One region of the Bradyrhizobium sp. UFLA05-89 genome, then DNA from elsewhere that is predicted to be linked to it. Evidence: riboswitches for the same ligand, from Rfam matches in the RefSeq annotation. Region 1 holds a riboswitch; the other holds the start of a gene.
The links. Region 1 has a riboswitch for cobalamin ahead of SO139_RS41180 (TonB-dependent receptor). Riboswitches for the same ligand answer to the same signal wherever they lie in the genome.
Positions count from the first base shown of each region.

Region 2: linked by a shared signal. The riboswitch ahead of SO139_RS24810 (DUF1636 family protein) and the one ahead of SO139_RS41180 (TonB-dependent receptor) in region 1 are both predicted to bind cobalamin.

Region 1 is NZ_JBANBA010000144.1:1,285-6,947, reverse strand. Features, by position in the region: gene SO139_RS41190 (alpha/beta hydrolase) at 1-230, shown strand, start outside; gene SO139_RS41185 (PepSY domain-containing protein) at 237-1,685, opposite strand; gene SO139_RS41180 (TonB-dependent receptor) at 1,698-4,064, opposite strand; cobalamin riboswitch at 4,182-4,381, opposite strand; gene SO139_RS41175 (histidine phosphatase family protein) at 4,457-5,029, shown strand; gene cobT (nicotinate-nucleotide--dimethylbenzimidazole phosphoribosyltransferase) at 5,036-5,663, opposite strand, start outside.
Region 2 is NZ_JBANBA010000051.1:43,076-48,738, forward strand. Features, by position in the region: gene cobD (threonine-phosphate decarboxylase CobD) at 1-489, shown strand, start outside; gene SO139_RS24800 (cobyric acid synthase) at 493-1,941, opposite strand; gene cobO (cob(I)yrinic acid a,c-diamide adenosyltransferase) at 1,949-2,584, opposite strand; cobalamin riboswitch at 2,625-2,842, shown strand; gene SO139_RS24810 (DUF1636 family protein) at 2,936-3,310, shown strand; gene cobW (cobalamin biosynthesis protein CobW) at 3,307-4,356, shown strand; gene cobN (cobaltochelatase subunit CobN) at 4,356-5,663, shown strand, end outside.

The sequences.
Region 1 (5,663 bases):
TTGCCGGCAAGTCGGTGCTGCTGCTTTCCGGCCAGCACGATCCGATCGTCCCTCCCGGCAATGTCGGAGGCCTTGCCAGGACTCTCGCTGCATCTGGCGCGCGCGTGGAGAGCCGCGTGTTGCCGGTCGGCCACCAACTCTCCCAGCTCGACGTCAATCTGGCGCGCGAGTGGCTGGCCGAGGAAGGATTGTCCGACGGCTCACGCCGCAACGAAGCCGCGAACGCGTGAGGTCTGTCACGGCCGCAAGATCCCGGCGCCGATTGTGTAACGCAATCGGCGCCAGCCGATGACAATGCCGGTGAGCGAGAACACGAAGCCGAGGGCACACAAGCCGACGATCAGAACGCTGCGCACGTGCGCATGCGCCAGCAGGATGGGAAAATCCAGCGTGTGCAGGGCACTGTAGAGCCAACGATAGACCCGTCGCGACGAATCCAGCTTTTGCAGCACTACGCCGTTCGAACCGTCGATGTCGAACCAGACGTCGCCGCATCGCGTGCGGTAGACGGGTCCACCCGGCAGCAAAGACGATGCAGGATACTCATCGGTCGCACTGACCGGTGTTGGAACGCCACAACCGTCCCAAAGACTCTCGGTCACTCCTGAGATATCGCGGGGATTCAGGAATGGCTGTTGCTCGTCCGGTTTCGAATCCCCTGCCCTGACCAGGATCTGCCTGTCGAGACCGACGCGGTCGCGCCGGTAGAAGCTGCCGTTGAAGGCGAACCACTCGACCTCGCGGGCCGATGGTGAGATCGGCGGCCAGTTCACGGTCGCAAGCGCGGACCAGTCGGGCACCGCAGAGGCGATATTCGCTTCGGCTTGCGTCAACTGCCCGCGTGAGAACAAGCGTCCGTGGTCCATGGACAGCCAGCCACTGAAGATCAGGGTCAGCACGAAGGTCGTCGCCAAGAGCCCGATGACGTGATGCAGGGCATGCCAGCCGCGATAGGGTGAGCGCATTCGCCCTTTTTCAAGCCTGATCCGCGCGATGCCCAGCGCAGCGCCAAGCACGGCTGCGATCAATGCGAACAGCGAGAGGCTCCAGACGACCCCGTCCCACAGCGACCAGTTGCGCCTCAGCACAGTCGGATAGATCCAGTGCACGACGCTGCCGATGAAATTCCATCCGCGCTCGCGCCGCATCGTATCCAGGACGATCTCGCCCGTGACCGACGATACGTAAAGCTCCGTCCCATCAGCGTCGGCGAGTGCCACGCGGAACAGCGGCCGATGCCGATCGAAGCCGTTTGGCACGCTCCATTGATCGTACTCGGCAAGCGCGACGATCGACGCGCGGGCAACATCAAGCCCGCGCCGTCGCGCATGATCGGTCGCGATGGCAAGTGCAACGTCCGGCGATGTCACGGCGGCGTCGGCGCCGTCCGTTGCGCGGATTGCATGCGACCGCGAAGGCCCCATGACGACGTAGACGGGACCGTCGCTCCGCCGGATCAGCCGCACGCGCGCAGCGTCGGACAGTCCGCTCGCCGCGACGGCGTCCGACGGCCCAATCCCCGCAGCCACGTTTCCCAGTGGTGCGAGACTTTCGACGCGTTCCGCTTCACTCAATGAAGGAAACGGAACGAAGTGCATCACGATTCCGCTTGCGAACCACATCGCAAACAGCAGGCAGAACGCAATTCCAAGCCAGCGGTGCAGCAGGATCGTCGCGCCCATCATGCGATCATCACCTTACCACTTGAACGCGGCGGAGATCTCATAGGTGCGCGGCGCGCCCAGCAGAACCTGATCGGGGTAGAACGGATCGCCCCAGACCGCATAGCGCTTGTCGGTGATATTGCGCACGCGGAACGTCAGACGCGTCTGCTCGACGGCGAAGACCGATTTCGGGATGTCGACGAATGCGTAGACGTCTGCGATCGTGTAGGCGTTCAGCGTCACGGTGTTCGCATCGGTGTTGTAGCGATCGCCGACGTGACGTCCGACGACGCCGAGCTCCACCGGCCAAGGTGTGAGGAAAGGTGTGAAGAAGCGATAGGATGCGCCGGCATTGGCGACGATGCGCGGCACGTTTGGCGGCGTATTGCCGGAGAACGAGCCACCGGCAAAATTGTAGTCGGCATAGCGTGCATCGACATAGGCGATATTGCCCCACAGCCGCATGGCGTCCGTCACGCGCACGGCACCGGCGAGCTCCACGCCCTTGGACTCCTGTCGCCCGGCAATGTTGAGCTGCATGCCGCCGGCGGCTGCATAGACGTTCTTGCGCAGGATGTCGTAGGCCGAGAACGACCATTCTGCCCGATTGTCCCAGAACAGATGCTTGACGCCGGTCTCGTAGGTGCGCGAGGTCGTCAGGTCGAGCGGCTGCGTTGGTGCGAGCAGGAAGATGTTGTTGGCCGAGACGTCGGCGCCGGTCGCATACTGGCTATAGAAGGTCAGGCCGGGCACCGCTTCCCAGGTGTAGCCGATGCGGCCGGTCACCGGCGCCCAGTCCTTCGAGAACGGGAAGCCCGCCTTCTCAAGACCGCCGACGTTGGTCGAATTGCGGTCGAGCCCGATATGCTCGACGCGCAGGCCGCCGATCAGCGCGAAGCTTCGGGTGATCTTCAGCCGGTCCTCGAACGACAATGCTTCGTTGTCGATGCGCGCCGTCTGCTGCTGCGTCGTGAGCGGGCCATAGTAACCACGCGCGGGATCGACCAGCGTGACGAGATCATGCGGGAAATTCGCCGCGCCCGGCCGGACAAAATCGAGATCGCTCGCGGCGAAGGTCGTCACCAGGCGATTGTCAAAACCTGCGATATTCGCATCCCAGGTCAGGTCGGTGACGTTGCCGACCAGCCGCTGGCTGTGCGCCACATAGAAGCGCTCGCGATCGACCAGGTTTGAATTGGCGTTGAACGCCTCGACCTCGTTGTTGAACCACGTACGCTCGGCACCATAGCCATAGGTCTGGCTCTTCAAGGTGAGGCCCTGCGCGAGCTTGAGCTCGAAGCCGCCACGCAGCCACACCTCCTGCGCCGCGTTGCGATTGTCGAGCACATTGTAGTTGGTGTTGAAGGTGCGGTCGTCGATCGTGACGGGGCCGAGATTCGACCCGTTGTAGTTCGAGACGTAGCTGCCGGAGACGATGCCGGCTGTGGCGTGCGACCCGCTGTAGGCGATCGGCACCAGCGGAACGCCCCAATAGCCCTTTGAGCGATCCTCCCTGTATTCGATCGCGCCCCAGAGCTTGAGATTGTCCGAGACGCGATAGTTGAGCTGGCTCGATACATCGAGCGTCTTGGTGCTGGTGTCGTCGGCAAAGCCATTGAGCGAGGAGCGGCTGACGTCGAACCGATAATCGAGACCCTGCACATTGGTGCTGCCACCGGAGCCGTAATAGCTGCGGTACGAGTTCAGCGAGTCGTACGAAAAGAATGCCTCGTTCTGGACCGGCCCGGTGTGCGGCTGCTTGGTCACGAAATTGACCGCGCCGCCGCTGGCGCCCTCGCCTGACATCAGCGAGGCCGGCCCCTTCAGAAACTCCACCGCTTCCAGATTGGCCGTGTCCATGATGCGCGAGGTCATGTTCTGCGGGCCGATCTTGATGCCGTTGTAGAGAGTATTGATCTGACTGTTGGTGAAGCCGCGCATCGAGAAGGCCGAAGGCTCCGCCGGATTGTCGCCGGCGGTCACGCCGACCGTGCCCTGCGCGACGTCCGAAACGGTCCGGTAGCCCTGCTCGCGAATCGTCTCGGCCGAGATCACCTCGACGGTCGCGGGCACCTCACGCGCAGTGAGGCCGAGACGCGAAGCGCTTTCGGCCACCGCATTCGTGTTGAGTGGTGTCTGCGTCGCGTTCTGAACGGCCGGCTTTTGCGAGGTCACGGCGGTCGCCGTTCTGTTCGGCGCCGCGCGCCGGGCGCTTCGCTCATTGCGTCCGCCCGGCTTGGCCGGCTTGCGGCTTTGGTCGGCCTGGCGGACCTCGACCGGCGGCAATTGCTCGCGGACTTGCTGCGCAACGGCTGCGGATATATCGACGAAGATGAACGGCGTGAGAATGCTGGACGCGCGCAGGAATTTGCGCGGGTAGCCGGTGCGGGCGGAAGACATGGTTCGGACCTCGGTATGACGTCAGTGGCACGTCACAGCGAACCAAGTCTCAACCTTCGGCGCAGTTCTCGCCTCCAGCTAAGCCAAATGTCTGTACTCCCCGACCGACATCTTCGCGTGTGACCACGGCTGACGGCAGGTCTCCTGGCTCGCGGGTCGTGACCTCTTCGCCGCCTTCCCGGGACCGAGAGCCCAGTGGCTTGTGACGAAGGATTCTCCGCTTACAGTTGCGGGGGCAGCTACGGCATTGGGGAAAATCCCCGCACCGCATTCCCTTTTCATCCCCGGATGGGGAAACCGTCGCGAGCATCTATGATTAGGAGCGACAGAGAGTCAATGTGCTGGCCGCGGCATTCTTGTCGCAGCGGTGCAAACGTCTGTGGAGATGCTGAATGGAGGGGGACACCTTCCTCTGGTTGGTGAGACATGCGGTCGTCGATGGCGTCGCGGGGACGATCCACGCCATGGATGCGCAGGCCGACCTCAGCGACCGGACGCGTTTGGACGCGTTGCGACGGTGCCTGCCGCAGGGGGCCGCGAGCTACGCGAGCCCGGCACGACGGACCGTCGACACGGCGCACGCGCTCGGGCTCGATCCGATCCTCGTGCCCGGGTTCAGCGAGCAGGATTTTGGCGAATGGACCGGACGACGTCACGACGATCTCGCCGCCTCGGGCGGCGAGCCCTACGCGCAGTTCTGGGCCAATCCAGCGCACGCGAGGCCGCCGGGCGGCGAAAGTTTTGAAGATCAGATCGCCAGAACCCGTGAAGGCCTTCACCGCATCGAAAGAGGACCGGCGGTCCTCGTCGTCCATTCCGGCACCATCCGCGCTGTGCTGTGCATCGCGCTCGACCTCGCCCCGGAGGCGGCGCTGCGCTTTGCGATCGAGCCACTCTCGCTCACCCGCATCGATCGGCTCGCGAACGGCTGGCGGATCGTGTCGGTCAATCAGACGATCGCTTGAGCCGTCTCAGGCCGGACGATCCGGAACATTGGCCTGCGCGAACGTCGCCATGCCATTGTGCAGGGCGCAGGCGAGCCGCACCAGCGGCAGCGCGATCGCGGCGCCCGATCCCTCCCCGAGCCTGAGATCGAGGCTGACCAGCGGCTGAACGTTGAGCGCGCGAAGCACCAGGCGATGACCCAGCTCCGCCGACTGGTGCGACGGCAGCAGGAACGGTTGACATGACGGATTGAGGCGCGCGGCCGCCAGCGCAGCAACCGACACGATGAAGCCGTCGATCAGGGTTGGAACACGCCGCTGTGCAGCCGCGATGATTGCGCCGCAGATCGCCGCGATTTCGAGGCCGCCGACTGCGCGCAGGACCTCCTCCGCAGACGCGCCCGTCTTCGTCAGGCCATGCCGTGCAAGCGCAGCGTCGATCACGCGCGCCTTGCGTGCACGCCCTACGGCATCGACACCGGTGCCGCTGCCGGCGATCTCGTCGGCGCTCACGCCGAGCAGGCTCGCCGCGATCGCCGCCGACGCCGTGGTATTGCCGATGCCCATCTCGCCGAGGATGAGGAGATCAGGCTGCTTCGCCGCCGCACGCGTCACAGCGCGCTGTCCGCATTCGAACGCAAACACCAGCTCCGCC
Region 2 (5,663 bases), on a different contig from region 1:
GAGAGTTTTGCCGATGCGCTGCCCGAACTCTCGCTCGCGCCCGAAGCTGGCCAGGGCGGCCTCCTGATCCTGCGCTCGTTTGGCAAGTTTTACGGATTGGCAGGCTTGCGCCTTGGCTTTGTGCTCGGCGCGGAAGCGGACATTGCAACGCTCGTAGCGATGGCGGGGCCGTGGCCGGTCTCAGGCGCTGCGATCGCCGTCGGTCGGCGCGCGCTGCTCGATCGCGAATGGGCCAGCGCAACGACGGCGCGGCTCGGCCAAGACTGCGCACGTCTCGATGCCATGGCGACTGCGCAAGGATGGCGGCTGATCGGCGGCACGCCACTGTTTCGTCTGTACGATGTCGGTGATGCGCTTGCCGCGCAGGATAAGCTCGCGCGCGGCCGGATCTGGTCGCGCGTCTTCAGCCAGCAGCCGAATTGGCTGCGCCTGGGCCTGCCGGGCGACGAGAGGGAATGGGCGCGTCTTGCGTCAACGCTCTCCAGTTGACCTTCAGCGCGCCAGCGCGAGCAGGCCTTCGACGTCGAGATGGGCCTCGATGTGATCGGCGAGTGCGTCGAGCGCGCTCTCGACCCTTGCGCCGTATGGCTGGTCTGTCGTGGGAATATCGAGCTGCGCGAGGAACGCCTTGCGGAAACCGTCCGACGTGAACAGCCCATGCAGATAACTGCCGTGCACGCGCCCATCGCTGGAGATGGCGCCCTCCGGTGCACCATCGAGCATCGCGAAGGGACGCGCGCGATCCGGCCCATCGGTGCGGCCAATGTGAATCTCGTAAGCGTCAATCGGCTCGCTGGTCCCGGCATGGCGCGCGGTGACGCGCGTCAGCGTTTTTTGCGGCGACATCACCGTCGTCACCTCAAGAAGGCCGAGGCCGGCTGTCGCGCCGGTCGAGCCCTCGATGCCTTCGGGATCATCCACGCTGCGGCCGAGCATCTGGTAGCCGCCGCAGACACCCAGCACGTGCCCGCCGCGGCGGTGATGTGCGAGGAGATCGATGTCCCAGCCTTGCGCGCGCAGGAAGGCGAGGTCGCCGCGCGTCGATTTCGAGCCAGGGATGATGACGAGCTGTACGTCGCCCGCGATGGCTTCGCCGGGACGGACCATCACGAGGTCAACGTTTGGTTCGAGCTTGAGCGGATCGAGATCGTCGAAATTGGCGATCCGCGACAGCGCCAGAAACGCGATCTTGCATCTGCCGGGCCTTCGCGCGTCGCCCAATCCCAGTGCATCCTCGGCCGGCAATTCGCCGGCGCGGTTAAACCAGGGCAGCACGCCAAAGCCGCGCCAGGATGTCTTGTCCTGGATCAGCCGGTAGCCGTCGTCGAACAGCGTGGGATCACCGCGGAACTTGTTGATGACGAACCCCTGGATCATCGCGGCATCGTCAGGATCGATCACGGTCTTGATGCCGACGAGCTGCGCGATGACGCCGCCGCGGTCGATGTCGCCGACCAGCACCACCGGAACATCAGCCTTGCGGGCAAAGCCCATATTGGCGATGTCGGCCTTGCGCAGATTGACTTCGGCCGGGCTGCCGGCGCCTTCGACCAGCACGAGATCGGCGCGCGTCTTCAGCCGTTCGAAGCTTTCGAGCACGGCGCCCATCAGCGTCGGCTTCATCGCCGCGTAGTCGCGGGCGCGCGCGGTGGCGATGCGCTTGCCTTGGACGATGACTTGCGCGCCGACATCGGTCTCGGGCTTGAGCAGCACGGGATTCATGTCGGTGTGCGGCTCGACGCCGGCGGCGAGCGCCTGGAGCGCCTGCGCGCGGCCGATCTCTCCGCCATCGACGGTCACCGCCGCATTGTTCGACATGTTCTGCGGCTTGAAGGGAAGCACGCGCAGGCCGCGGCGCTTTGCGGCACGCGCAAGGCCCGCGACGACGAGCGACTTGCCCACGTCCGAGCCCGCTCCCTGGATCATCAATGCGCGCGCCATCGAAGTCTCAGAACTCGACGCCGGCTTGTGCCTTGATGCCGGAGCGGAACGGATGTTTCACCAGCGTCATCTCGGTGACGAGATCGGCGATCTCGATCAGCTCGTCCTTGGCGTTGCGTCCGGTGAGGACGACATGCGTCAGCGGCGGCTTCTGCGTTTTCAGGAAGTCGACGACCTCGGCAATATCGAGATAGTCGTAGCGCATTGCGATGTTGATCTCGTCGAGCACGACCATGCGCAAATTGGGGTCGAGGATCAGCTCCTTCGCCTTCTCCCAGCCGGCCTTCGCCGCGGCGATGTCGCGGGCGCGGTCCTGCGTCTCCCAGGTAAAACCTTCGCCCATGGCGTGGAACTGGCAGAGATCGCCAAAATGCCCGGTGAGCAGGCGGCGCTCGCCGGTATCCCAGGCGCCCTTGATGAACTGGACGACCGCGCAAGGGAAGCCATGCGCGACGCAACGAACGATCATGCCGAAGGCGGAGGAGGACTTGCCCTTGCCCGCGCCGGTATGGACGATGATCAGCCCCTTTTCGCCGCTCTTGGTCGCCATGATCTTGTCGCGGGCAACCTTCTTCTTCGCCATTTTCGTGGCATGCCGGGCGTCGGTGTCTTGCACCGCTGGGGTATCCGGTTCAGGCGTCATCTGAAATGGTCCTTCGGCTTGACAAGTGGCGGCCATGGGCAAATGGTGGGCCAGTGTTGGTTCCTGTCCTACGACAGGCGAAGAGGGAATGCGATAGGGCTCGAATCGGCAAGATTCGTGTTCGAAAAGCAGCCGCCCCCGCGACCGTGACCGGAGAGATGCCCGAAGCCACTGATCCCATGGGATCGGGAAGGCGGGGATCGAAGGGAAATACCCTGCTCCGCAAGCCGGGAGACCTGCCAGCGCGACTGTTTTGGACCGGCGGACGGGGTGTTCCGCGACGGGGAAACGGACCCTCTTTCGAGCGGTTCGTGCGCCTCATCGCCTCCCGCAGATATCCTGGAAGGGGCGATGGCCGTCACACTTCACGTTTGTATCACCTGCCGCGCCGGGCAGACACCCGGCGAAGGTGAAGCCACGCCCGGCGCACGGCTGCATGCCGCGATCCTCGAGGCCGGCGTGCCCGAGGGCGTCAACCTGGTTCCCGTCGAATGCCTCTCGGCGTGTAGCCAGGGCTGCTCGGTCGCACTCAGCGCGCCGGGCCGATGGTCCTACGTCTACGGCCGCCTGTCGGATGCCAATGCGAACGATGTGATCGCAGGCGCTTCGGCTTACGCGGCTGCGCCCGACGGCATCGTGCCATGGCGCAGCCGCCCCGAAATCTTCCGCAAGCAATCGCTTGCCCGCATTCCCCCCATCGCCGTCGTGCCGGAGGCCGCCGAATGAACACGCTCGCAAAAGTCCCGGTCACGGTCGTCACGGGTTTTCTGGGATCAGGCAAGACGACGCTGATCCAGCATCTGATCAGCAATGCCAACGGCAAGAAGCTCGCGGTGCTCGTCAACGAATTCGGCAGCGAAGGTGTTGACGGCGAGATCCTGAAATCCTGCGCAGATGCCAATTGCCCGGAGGAAAACATCGTCGAACTCGCCAATGGCTGCATCTGCTGCACCGTGGCCGACGATTTCATTCCGGCGATGGAGCAACTGCTCGCACGTCGGGTGAGGCCGGATCATATTCTGATCGAAACGTCGGGGCTGGCCTTGCCGAAGCCGCTGCTGAAAGCGTTCGACTGGCCGGAGATCCGCTCACGCATCACGGTCGACGGCGTGATTGCGCTCGCCGACGCCGAGGCTGTCGCGGCCGGACGCTTCGCGCCCGATCCGGCTGCGGTGGAGGCGCAGCGCGCGGCGGATGAGAATCTCGATCACGAGACGCCGCTGTCGGAGGTGTTCGAGGACCAGATCGCCTGCGCCGATATCGTGCTCCTGACCAAGGCCGATCTTGCCGGCGCGGCGGGACTCGAAGCAGCGAAGGCGGCGATCGCGGCGGAAATGCCGCGCCCCGTTCCAATGCTGCCGGTCGTCGACGGCGCGGTGGACTTGCGCGTGATCCTCGGTCTTGAGGCGGCGGCCGAAGATGATCTCGCCGCGCGCCCCTCGCATCACGACGGCGAGGACGATCACGAGCACAATGATTTCAACTCCGTCGTGATCGATCTGCCTGAGGTCGTCGACGTCGAGGCGCTGATCGCCTCGGTGCAACGGCTGGCGCGCGAGCAGAACGTGCTGCGCGCAAAGGGCTATATCGCGGTCAAGGGCAAACCGATGCGGCTGTTGCTGCAATCGGTCGGCGAACGCGTGCGGCACCAGTTCGATCAGCCCTGGGGCGTGCGTCCCCGGCAATCCAAGCTGGTCGTGATCGGCGAGCATGGCGACATCGACGAGACCGCGATCAAGGCAGGACTTGGTATCTCAGGGCTTGGGATCTGATGCACGTCGTCTTCCGCGAGAGCCGTGGTCTGGAAGAGACTGCGACGCCAAGGGACATCGGCCAGGATCCGGCCGATCTCGTGGTGCTCTCGTTCTCGGACTCAGATCTCGCCGCGTTCGCGGCTGGTTGGCGGCGAGGGTGCGCGAGCCTGCCGTCGCTGCGGCTGGCGAATCTCGCCGAGCTGCGTCATCCGTTGTCGGTCGACACCTATATCGAGCGGACGCTGTCGCAAGCGCGCGGCATTCTGCTGCGCCTGATCGGCGGCGAGTCCTATTGGGCGTATGGGCTTGCAGCCCTGCAGCAACTGGCGAAGGACCGCGGCATCGCGCTTGCCGTGTTGCCAGCGGATGGTCGCGACGATGAACGGCTGGATGCGTTCTCGACCTTGCCGGTCTCGACGCTCAGACGGCTGAAAGTGCTCTGCGACAAGGGCGGACCGGTCGCCGCACAAGCCGCGATCGCGCAGCTTGCGCTGGCCTCGGGTCTCTATGCGGGACCGGTGGTAGGTGAGATCGAGGTTCCCGAGATTGGATTTTACGAGCCGGGAAGCGGCGTTGTCGGGGCGCTGCCCGACCCCGGCGGAAAACCTCGCGCGATCGTGACCTTCTATCGCTCTTATCTCACGGCCGCCGATACTGCGCCCGTCGATGCGCTGATCGCAGCGCTGCGCGAGAGAGGTTTCGAAGCCTTTGGTGTCTTCGTTACATCGTTGAAAGCGCCCGGCGTGGCGGATTGGCTACGCGCACTGTTTGCACAATGTCTGCCAGCGGCCATCGTCAACGCGACGGCGTTCTCTGCGCTTGGCGATGACGGCACGACGCCGTTCGATGCTGCGTCATGCCCGGTCTTCCAGGTCGCGCTCTCCACGGCACGTCGTGAGGACTGGGCCGAGTCGCTCCGCGGTCTCTCGCCGGGCGATCTTGCGATGCACGTCGTGCTGCCGGAGGTCGACGGCCGCGTGTTTGCGGGCGTGGTGAGCTTCAAGTCGGCTGGCGAGCGCGATCCTGATCTGCAATTCGCGCATCTCGCCCATCGGCCGGACGAAGAGCGCATTGCCGCCGTCGTTGCGCGCGTGGCGGCCTGGCAGCGGCTCGCGGAGAAGCCGGCAAGCGAGAAGCGGCTGGCGATCGTGCTCTCCAACTATCCCGGTCGGCCGCACCAGATCGCCCACGCGGTCGGGCTCGATGCGCTTGCGTCCGTCGAGGCGCTGCTCTCTGATCTCAGCGAAGCTGGCTTCGATGTTGAACCACAGAGTGCTCTCGGCGATCACTTGCTGAAACAGGAATTGACGTGGAGCGCAGCCGAT